Regions from separate parts of the Clostridium saccharobutylicum DSM 13864 genome, predicted to be linked through region 3. Evidence: riboswitches for the same ligand, from Rfam matches in the RefSeq annotation. Region 3 holds a riboswitch; each other region holds the start of a gene.

Region 1 (3,291 bases), 400 kb from region 3:
TTAGAGAAATTAGGATATGAAACTTTAGAAGTTCAACCGGTTGATATGTTTCCTATGACAAAACATATAGAATGTGTTGCAAAGATAGAAAAAAAATAGCATTAATGAATTATTAGGAGTGAGTCTATATCTCACCCTTTTTCTTTATAAATAAGTTTTTATTTACAATTAATTCACAATTTAATGCATAATTATGTTATGATTTATTATATGATAAATTTAATATTGGCAAAGATTCGTAAAAACTATATTATGATTGATTTAATATTTATAAAATAGATAATTAATTGTTTTATAAATTTCAATATACGTTAAATTAATTGAAAGAAAAAACAGTATATGAGGAGTAATGATAATGTCAGATATGATTCAAATTTATAAAAAAAGATCTTTTAAGAGACTTATAACCTTATTAGTATTACTTATATTTTTCTATGTAATGCAGGATATGATAAATTTAATGCTATTAACTTTTGTATTTACATATCTAATTCATAGTATTTCAAAACATTTAATTCAAGAATTTGATGGGAAAATAAGAATAAATTATAAATTCATGGTTGTTATAGTTTCGTTACTTTTAACGTCTGTAATATTTATTATATTAATAGACTTTTTACCAATGGTTATTAAACAGTTAACTCAGGTAATTATGCAGGTACATGAGTTATATGGAAATTTAGGACATAATGAGATTACTAATTTAATAAAAGAAAGATTAGATAAAGTTTACTCAACTATTTTTTCAGCAGAAGGCATAAATTACATAATGCATTCAATAACAAATATAAGCAAATTAGGAATTAATATAATTATTTCTTTAGTTTTAAGTATTTTTTTCTTAATTCAAAAGGATGAAATAATGCAATTTACGCATAAATTTAAAAATAGTAAAATTAATATATTATATGAGGAAGTTGAATTCTTTGGAAAAAAGTTTGTTTTCTCTTTTGGTAAAGTTATTGAAGTACAAATTGTTATTGCTATTATAAATGGTGTGCTTTCAACTATAGGATTATCTATAATAGGATTTCCGCATTTATTAGGATTTGGTGTAATGGTAATGTTACTTGGTCTTATTCCTGTGGCTGGAGTAATAGTATCATTAGTACCTTTAAGTATAGTAGCTTTTAATAATGGTGGATTACCTCATGTTTTTTATGTTCTTGGATTAATTGCTTTACTTCACGCATTTGAAGCGTATATATTAAATCCAAAATTAATGTCTTCAAAGACAAAGCTACCTATATTTTATACCTTAGTTATACTTTTAGTATCGGAACATATTGCAGGTGTTTGGGGACTAATTATTGGAATTCCTGTTTTCATGTTTATTTTAGATATAGTTGGAATATCTTATGGCAATAATAAAAATGATTGAGGCACATGAAAATAAATAACTTGAAATCAATTATGAATTATTATAAAATAAAAAACACAGGGGAGCTTGCACATGCAGGCTGAGAGTAAGTAAAATGTAGCTTTAACCCTTTAAACCTGATTTGGATAATGCCAACGTAGGGAATCTAACTTATGATTATTTAATGAGAGATGTTTAATTTCTTATTTATTATTTGATGAGATATGCTATTTTGGTATATCTCATTTTTTTATTGTAAGGGAGAAGATTATGGAAAATAAGACTTCGAATTCAAGTCAATTTATCTTATGGCTTGGTGCAGCAATTTCTATTGCTGAAATATTGACGGGAGCGCTATTAGCACCTTTAGGATTAAGCCAAGGAATAGCTGCTATTTTGATAGGACATACTATTGGAGGTGTTATACTTTATTTATGTGGTATTATAGGTGCTCAAAGCAAATTATCTTCAATAGAATCAACTAGAATTTCATTTGGAAAATATGGTTCATTTTTATTTTCTATATTAAATATTGTACAACTATTAGGTTGGACTGCAGTTATGATTATCAATGGTTCAAAGGCATTAGATGCAGTTTCTATGCAATTATTTAATTTTCAGAACGAAACGGTATGGTGTATTATTATTGGAGCATTAATTGCTTTATGGATAGGTGTTGGAGTAAAAAGCCTATCTAAAATAAATACTGTAGCAGTAGCTGCACTGTTTTTATCAACTATAGTGCTTGGCTTTATAGTATTTACAAATAATACAGCCAATGTAGGTGCGGGTGGATTTGAAGGAGAGACGTTAAATTTTGGCACAGCAGTAGAACTTAATGTAACTATGGCATTATCATGGATTCCACTTATTTCAGATTATACTAAGAATTTAAAATCTGAAAAAGCGGGTACATTAGCAAGTGCATTAGGATATTGCATTGGTAGTACTTTTATGTTTATCATTGGCCTTGGAGCATCTTTATATGCTGGTACTTCAGATATATCTGGTATTTTACTTTCAGCTGGACTTGGAACAATAGCACTTATTATTGTCATTTTTTCAACAGTAACTACAACTTTTTTAGATGCATATTCTGCAGGAGTAAGTTTTACTAACATAAATAAATGTATAAATGAAAAAACTGCAGGTTTAATTGTATGTGGATTAGGAATAATATTATCAATAGTTGTTTCTATAGATCAATATGAAGATTTTCTATATTTAATAGGATCAGTTTTTGCACCATTATTTGCAATTTCAATAACTGATTATTTTATATTTAATAAAAAATCAATTGAGGAAAAAAATGTGGTTGACATAAAGAATATTATTATATGGATTATTGGAGTATTTGCGTATAGAATATTAATGCAATTTAATTCTATAGTAGGTATAACTATTCCTGTTATGATTGGCATTGCATTATTATGTATTTTAATTAATTTATGTTTAAAAGCATATAAGTAATTTGAGTTAAAATAAATTATTATTGTATATTTTAAAACATATCTAATTATTAAAAGAAAAATACTAGGATATTTGTTGTTATTTTTTTTGATATGAAATAATAATAATATGATATAATGAAAGTATTATGGAACAATTTGGTTTATGTACAGAAGATATTTAGGCACATGACTTATTATTTTTTAAAATGTGCCTTAAAGACAATAAGAAAGGGGATTATAATATGCCATTTATAGGATCTAAGGTAAGTGTAAAAATTTCAAGTGAGAAAGAAGAAATTATAAAGAAAAGATTAGGAGAATCAATAGAACTAATTCCAGGAAAAAGTGAAAAATTTTTAATGGTTGGTTTTGAAGATGAATATTCACTTTATTTTGGCGGTGAAAAATTAGAAAAAGGTGCTTTTGTAGAAGTAAAAATATTGGGTAAAGCAAGTAAGGAATCTTATGATATGCTAACAA
Region 2 (3,291 bases), 690 kb from region 3:
TTAAGTCCATCACCAATTCCTTCTGGGCTAAGAGATTTATGATTAACATTAGCTGGAATAGCTACTTTACCTTCCGCTACAAGTTTCATTAATTTTTCTTCTGATATATTTTCCTTCTTAGCTACTACCTTCATTTCTTTAGTTACTATACCTTTTTTAGCTGCTTCCATTTGAGTTTTATAATTCATTGTTTATTCTCCTCTCAATTTTTACTAATAATTTAATTTGTAATGTTATTAAATAAATTCTTTATGTTTTTATATAATTAATCATTCTTATTAATATCTCTTGATTGTGTCTAAATTCCAGCTTTCTTATAAAGCTCATAAAAATGATTAGTAGGACCTACTCCTTTTCCTAATTCAAAGCCATGTTCTATAGCAGTTGTTACATACTTTTTTCCTTGTCTTACAGCTGCTTCTATTGTCATTCCTTTAGCTAAATTAGCAGCTATTGCAGATGATAAAGTACATCCTGTTCCATGAGTATGAGTAGTATTAATTCTTTTTTGTGGCAAAATTATGAATTCTTTTCCATCAAATAATAAATCAGTCGCTTCTCCCTCTAAATGTCCACCTTTAACTAAAACAGCTTTTGGTCCAAGTTCCTTAAGCTTTAAAGCTGATTGTTTCATATCATCTAAAGTTTTTATTTCTATTCCTAAAATTTCTTCTGCTTCTGGTAAATTAGGAGTTATTAATGTTGCTAACGGAAATAATTCATGAATTAATGTTTCTTTTGCATCCTTAGATAATAAGTTAAATCCACTTTTAGATATCATGACTGGATCTAATACTATCATTGGAAGCTTTCCTACCTTTTTTAAAGATTTTGATATAGACTTTATAGATTCAATCTTTGAAACCATACCTATCTTAATAGCATCTACTCTTATGTCATTAAAGATAACATCTACTTGAGCTTCAATCATTTCTGGATTTATATCTTGAATACCGAAAACTCCCATAGTATTTTGAGCCGTTACTGCTGTTATAACACTCATTCCATAAACTCCATTAGCTGAGAAAGACTTTAAATCGGCCTGAATTCCAGCTCCACCGCATGTGTCTGATCCAGCAATTGTTAATGCTCTAAACATAAAATCACCCCTTCTAGTTAATATAAATTTGATCTTATACTTTCCACAATTTACACTTCATTAAATTTTCTTAATATCTTTAAAATTATGTCTAGGCACGTTCAAAAAATAGCATATCCATTTGCCAGCTTATTTTTTATTTATTTTCATGTGCCTTATTTATTGACAATTCATTATTTATTAATATTTTTCTTATAACAGAAACCTTTAAAAAGAAATATGCTATAATAGCTCCCGCACTACAGCTCATAGTAAAAGGAATTATATATACAAAAAATGCTGCTTCCTTCCCTAAAATTAAGACCGCTACTGGATATGCTATCAATGCCCCTAAAATTCCAGTACCAAACACTTCACCAATAACAGCCATACTTGCTCTTCTAAATTTCTTATAAAAAATTCCTGAAAGAAAAGCACCTATCATACTTCCTGGAAAAGCTAGCAAACTGCCTGTGCCCATAATATTTCTTATAAGTGATGCGACGAATGCATTTAAAACTGCATATATTGGACCTAAAGTTATTGCTCCTACAACATTCACAAAATGTTGTACTGGAGATATTTTAGCTGCTCCAATTGGCATTGATAGTGTTCCAAAAATAACTGAAATACCAATTAATAATCCACTTAATGCAATTTTTTGTGCTTTACTTTTTTCTTGCATTCACTCTCCCTCCTTAAGACAAGATAAATTTTAATTTGAGTGACAACCTATTTTTCACATAAAAAAAATGTATCCCAAAGGGATACATAAATAAATCACGCGTAAACATTAATTAATATACTTCCCTCCGTTGGCATTAACCAAATCAGGTTATAAGGGTCCAGGAAATCACTCTTTCCAATCTCAGCTAAAATATTAGCTCCCCTAGTTATTCTGTTATAAAATTGTCTTTCTAAATTAAAGATTATACCATTCCAGAATAAATGTCAAATTTATTTACTTAGTTTTTTATCAATAATGCAAATTTTAGTACACAATATAAATAAATCACTAATCTATTTATCCACAACTATTCAAAATATCTCTATATACTTGTTATTATATATATAACTTTACTCCATATTTTGAAACATCTTAACAATATCTAGAATACCATATCCCCATCTAGCATTTGGATATATATCTCCACTTCTTCGTGATGTTCCCTTTGCTAAATATGCTTTAACAGTTTGGGAATATATATATGGATCATTGCCTTGAACAATTCCCCACTGAAATAACATAACACAAGCTCCAGCAACTACTGCTGATGATACACTAGTCCCATTTACAATAGCAGTTTTATTACTTGGTGCTACAGTTAAAGCATTTACTCCTCCTGCTGCAACATCTATTACATCAATCAAATTATCTCTAAAAGCCACTCCAGAATAATTAAGAACATTATTATTATTTTGATTATATGCTGCTGCAGTAACTACATAAGATGAAGTTCCCGGATTAGTTACTGTTCCATATGGATCAGATGAACTAAACTTAGTATTTCCTACTGTTATTCCTCTTTGAGGCAGCCAAGCATTGTATACGCCACTCAAAATATACTTTGCTCTCAATCTAAGAAGCCATATACCTGGCTGTAAACTATAAAATCTAATTCGTATCAATTCATCTCCTGTACTTTCCTCTGGAAAATAATAATTAACTTTTATCGATGTTTTTTCAAATACAAAAGTATAGTTTCTAGTTGAATTAATTATACTTGGTATTATACCTGTATTTTCACCTGATGGAGATACTATGTCTATAGTCATTACGTTAGGAAGTTCAGTCCAAATATCAATTATTAAGTGTTTCTGCTCTGGTGATACCTCAAGCTCAATTGCAATAGGCGTATCAACTTGAGATATAGTTCCAGATGTATGACCACCTGCATCTCTTTGATTTCCTGCTCCAGTAACCAATACTATACCACTACTACTTGTAATTGATTCTATGTATTCTTCTAAAATACCATTTCCTTTATGACTTCCTAAATTAGTTCCAAGAGGGAAATATACAATCATAGGTTTCCTACTTTTAAGTGCATATTCGTACAAAAATTGTAAAGCTGAGAAAATTGATGTTAAATTAAATACTGGTACTTTAACATCAAATTGAGCTTGATATGCAGCATCTATCATTAATTTGACTACTACAAAATCACATTCTGGAACAATCCCCTTTAATTCTGGATTTTTACCAGTAGCTC
Region 3 (3,291 bases):
ACTTATAGATATGCCACCAGGTACAGGAGATATTGCCTTAACTGTAATGCAGGAGTTCCCAATTGATGAGATTGTAATAGTTTCTACACCACAAGATATGGTATCAATGATTGTTAAAAAAGTTGTTATTATGGCTCAAAAGATAGGAATAAAAATTAAAGGTGTAGTAGAAAATATGGCTTATATAAATTGTCCGGATTGTGATAAGAAAATAAGAGTATTTAGCAGAAAATCTTCAGAAGAAAATGCAGAATATTTAGGATTGCCTTTAATAGGTGAGTTACCAATTAATATTGAACTTACAGAAGCTTTAGAAGATGGTAAGGCTGAGGAATATGTTAGAGAAAATGCGTTATATTCATTAATATTTGAAGGATTGTATTAAAGCTTAATTACCAAGTAAATAAAAAGCATCATATAATATAAAAGGTTTCATTATTTAAAGTTACAGAAATTAAATAATGAAGCTTTTTTATTTTTACGAAGTTTATATATAAAAGTTCTTAATGTTGATATTGCACTCTTTTTCATGTATATATTTTGTAGTAACCACAAGCAAAAGAATATCCTTACTTTCGGGGAGAAACCACCTAAATTTAAATTTCGAGTTCTTTATAGTATTAGAGTATACATACTTTCGGATTATTTAGGAAATAATACACTATGTAATTTTGATTTGAAAGGATGTAGAGATTAATGAAAGCAAAAGTAGATAAAGATACTTGTATAGCATGTGGACTATGTCCATCTATATGTCCAGAATGCTTTGATATGGAGGATGACGGAAAGGCTGGCTTTATAGTTGATGAAGCACCAGAAAATGTAGAAGGTGAAGTGCAAGAAGCAGCAGAAAGCTGTCCAGTAGATGCAATATCTGTCGAGAAATAAAACATAAGAATAAGAGAAAATATACATTAATATATGATTTTTTATTATGTATATTTTCTCTTTATTATTTTTATATAATATTGTTATATTAAATAAATTTGTACACTAACTCATGGTATTAAGTGAAGATGCGTGTATTATTCTTTCAATAGGAAGAATAGATATGATTACTAAGCATATAATGTATTCTATTCCTAGCATAGGTCCATTAATTATTAATGAATATAAAGCAGGAGACATTCCAGCGGGTGCAAGTGAACCAAAGAAAGCAACTCCAGAAATAAAATGACACAAAAATCTAACAAAAACAGCTAAGGTAACCCCAAGCCATTTTTTATTATTAAAGCATCCTGCTATACCTAATGCCATAAAGGGTAATGGATAATCAAATAAAACTTGAACTGGATGCAGAATGTATGGATCCATAATAAGTGTTATTATTCCGTAAAGAAATCCTGTTAGAAATCCTACTCTTGGTCCGTACATAAATGCTATAAGTAATATTGGAACCATGCTACCTAATGTAATACTACCACCTTGTGGAAAATGATATAATCTGAGCATTTTCAGTATTGTAGCTAAAGCCAAAGCTATGCCAATTCTAGCAATAAGTTGAGGAGTAAAGTTGATTTTTTTAACTTTAACTAATATTATGAGTAATATTACACAACCAATTAAAGTTGTAATGGATAATGGACTTGCAATTATAGCTTGAATGTTTTGTGAAAAGTTTTGGAAAAGAGTAGAAAATTGTTTGTACCAATCATTAAAAATTTGCATAAAAAAAACCTCCTTCGTGACGCTTATGGAAGAGGAATTAACAAAGTCATTATAACTAATCTTCATATAATAAATTTAAATATTAGTTTTATACTTTGGTTTAGAGACTACCAACCTATATAAATAGAAATGTAAATTCTTATAAGGTTGCTTTCCCTACGCTAGAATTAACTAGATCAGGTTTAAAGGGTTTATGAATTATCAAATCTCAGCATATAGCTCCCCCAGCACGTTACAAAATAATTTTATACATTTTACTATAAATAGTCAATTATGTTATATGTGTTAAACTTGTCGTTTTTATTATGATGGGCTATATAATTAGAAGTAATTTGATTTAAATCTGTTGAATAATGAGAAACTGGATTATTGGGCAAATTGTGAGAAGAAGTGATAGAAATAGTATCATTCATATCAATAATAATACTTTCTTTGTACGTTGAATCTAAAACAAAACCTTTCATAAAATTAAGCCTCCTTAAATCAAACAAAATGAGGTTTTACTTTGTTTATTGCATTAAAAAACTAAAACTTTCTTAAATATATGATTAACCAAAATAAAAAAAATATACATAAAAATCACCTAACTAAAAATATAATTTTTTAGTTAGGTGATTTTTATGTGTTTTTAATAAATTAATCTATATTTTCTACAATGAATCCAACAAGACCAGGGCCGGTATGAACACCAAGTGCAGGGCCAATCATTCCTCCAAGGGTACATTCCACTAAATTAGGAAGGTCTTTAATTGAATCATATAACATTTCAGCTTTATCAGGAGCATTGCCATCTAATACCCAGACTTTACATTTGTTATTTTCTAAATAAGGTTTTAACAAAGTAGCTAATCTAGATATTGATTGTTTAATTCCTCTTATTTTGCAAACTGTGTGATATATTCCATCATTACCTACAGTTATAATAGGTTTAAGATTGAGTGCATCAGCTATAGTTCCAGCAACTTTACCTATTCTACCGCCTTTTTTTAGATATTCTAATGTATCTATTGTGAAAAATACATCTATTTTATTTTTGAGCGTAGGTAATATATCTATAATTTCTTTAAAAGGTTTACCTTCTTTAATTAAATTTGCAGTTTCAAGTACTATTGCACCCTGAGACATAGTTAATGTCATAGAATCAAACACGAAAGTTTGTATTCCAGAAACATTTTCAGCTGCTAATCTTGCTGCGTTATAAGCTCCTGAAAGACCACTTGATATAGTTATTATAATTGCATGAGTATATCCAACATTTTTTGCTTCATTTAATGCATTAGTAAATCTATCAACACTAGGTAACGATGTTGTAGGAATTTCTTTTTTTAGTAACTCATAAAGCATATTTGGAGTTATATCAATACCATCGTCATATTCTTTATTGGAAAAAATAATTTTGAAAGGTAGTATTTTAATATTATTTTCCTTTGCAATATCAGCACTTATATCACAAGCACTATCTGTTATTAATGCAATTTTCTCCATCTTAATTCCTCCTAAAGCACATTAACATATTTTAATTATATCACTACTGATATTGTTATCAATGGTGATATAATTAAATTAGCATTAATTATTGTAATAAATTAAGAAACACAATATATAGTAAATTTGATTGGAAGA

Evidence for each region. Region 3 has a riboswitch for thiamine pyrophosphate ahead of thiT (energy-coupled thiamine transporter ThiT). Riboswitches for the same ligand answer to the same signal wherever they lie in the genome.
Region 1: linked by a shared signal. The riboswitch ahead of cytX (putative hydroxymethylpyrimidine transporter CytX) and the one ahead of thiT (energy-coupled thiamine transporter ThiT) in region 3 are both predicted to bind thiamine pyrophosphate.
Region 2: linked by a shared signal. The riboswitch ahead of thiW (energy coupling factor transporter S component ThiW) and the one ahead of thiT (energy-coupled thiamine transporter ThiT) in region 3 are both predicted to bind thiamine pyrophosphate.

What each region holds. Positions count from the first base shown of each region.
Region 1 covers NC_022571.1:4,809,140-4,812,430, reverse strand. The annotation lists gene rlmD (23S rRNA (uracil(1939)-C(5))-methyltransferase RlmD) at 1-99, shown strand, start outside; gene CLSA_RS20630 (AI-2E family transporter) at 356-1,381, shown strand; TPP riboswitch at 1,430-1,541, shown strand; gene cytX (putative hydroxymethylpyrimidine transporter CytX) at 1,631-2,830, shown strand; gene CLSA_RS20620 (phenylpyruvate tautomerase MIF-related protein) at 3,054-3,291, shown strand, end outside.
Region 2 covers NC_022571.1:785,445-788,735, reverse strand. The annotation lists gene thiC (phosphomethylpyrimidine synthase ThiC) at 1-188, opposite strand, end outside; gene thiD (bifunctional hydroxymethylpyrimidine kinase/phosphomethylpyrimidine kinase) at 299-1,099, opposite strand; gene thiW (energy coupling factor transporter S component ThiW) at 1,236-1,763, opposite strand; TPP riboswitch at 1,869-1,979, opposite strand; gene CLSA_RS03575 (S8 family peptidase) at 2,156-3,291, opposite strand, start outside.
Region 3 covers NC_022571.1:97,239-100,529, forward strand. The annotation lists gene CLSA_RS00405 (Mrp/NBP35 family ATP-binding protein) at 1-385, shown strand, start outside; gene CLSA_RS00410 (ferredoxin) at 697-888, shown strand; gene thiT (energy-coupled thiamine transporter ThiT) at 994-1,668, opposite strand; TPP riboswitch at 1,804-1,904, opposite strand; gene CLSA_RS00420 (hypothetical protein) at 1,926-2,132, opposite strand; gene CLSA_RS00425 (DegV family protein) at 2,305-3,153, opposite strand.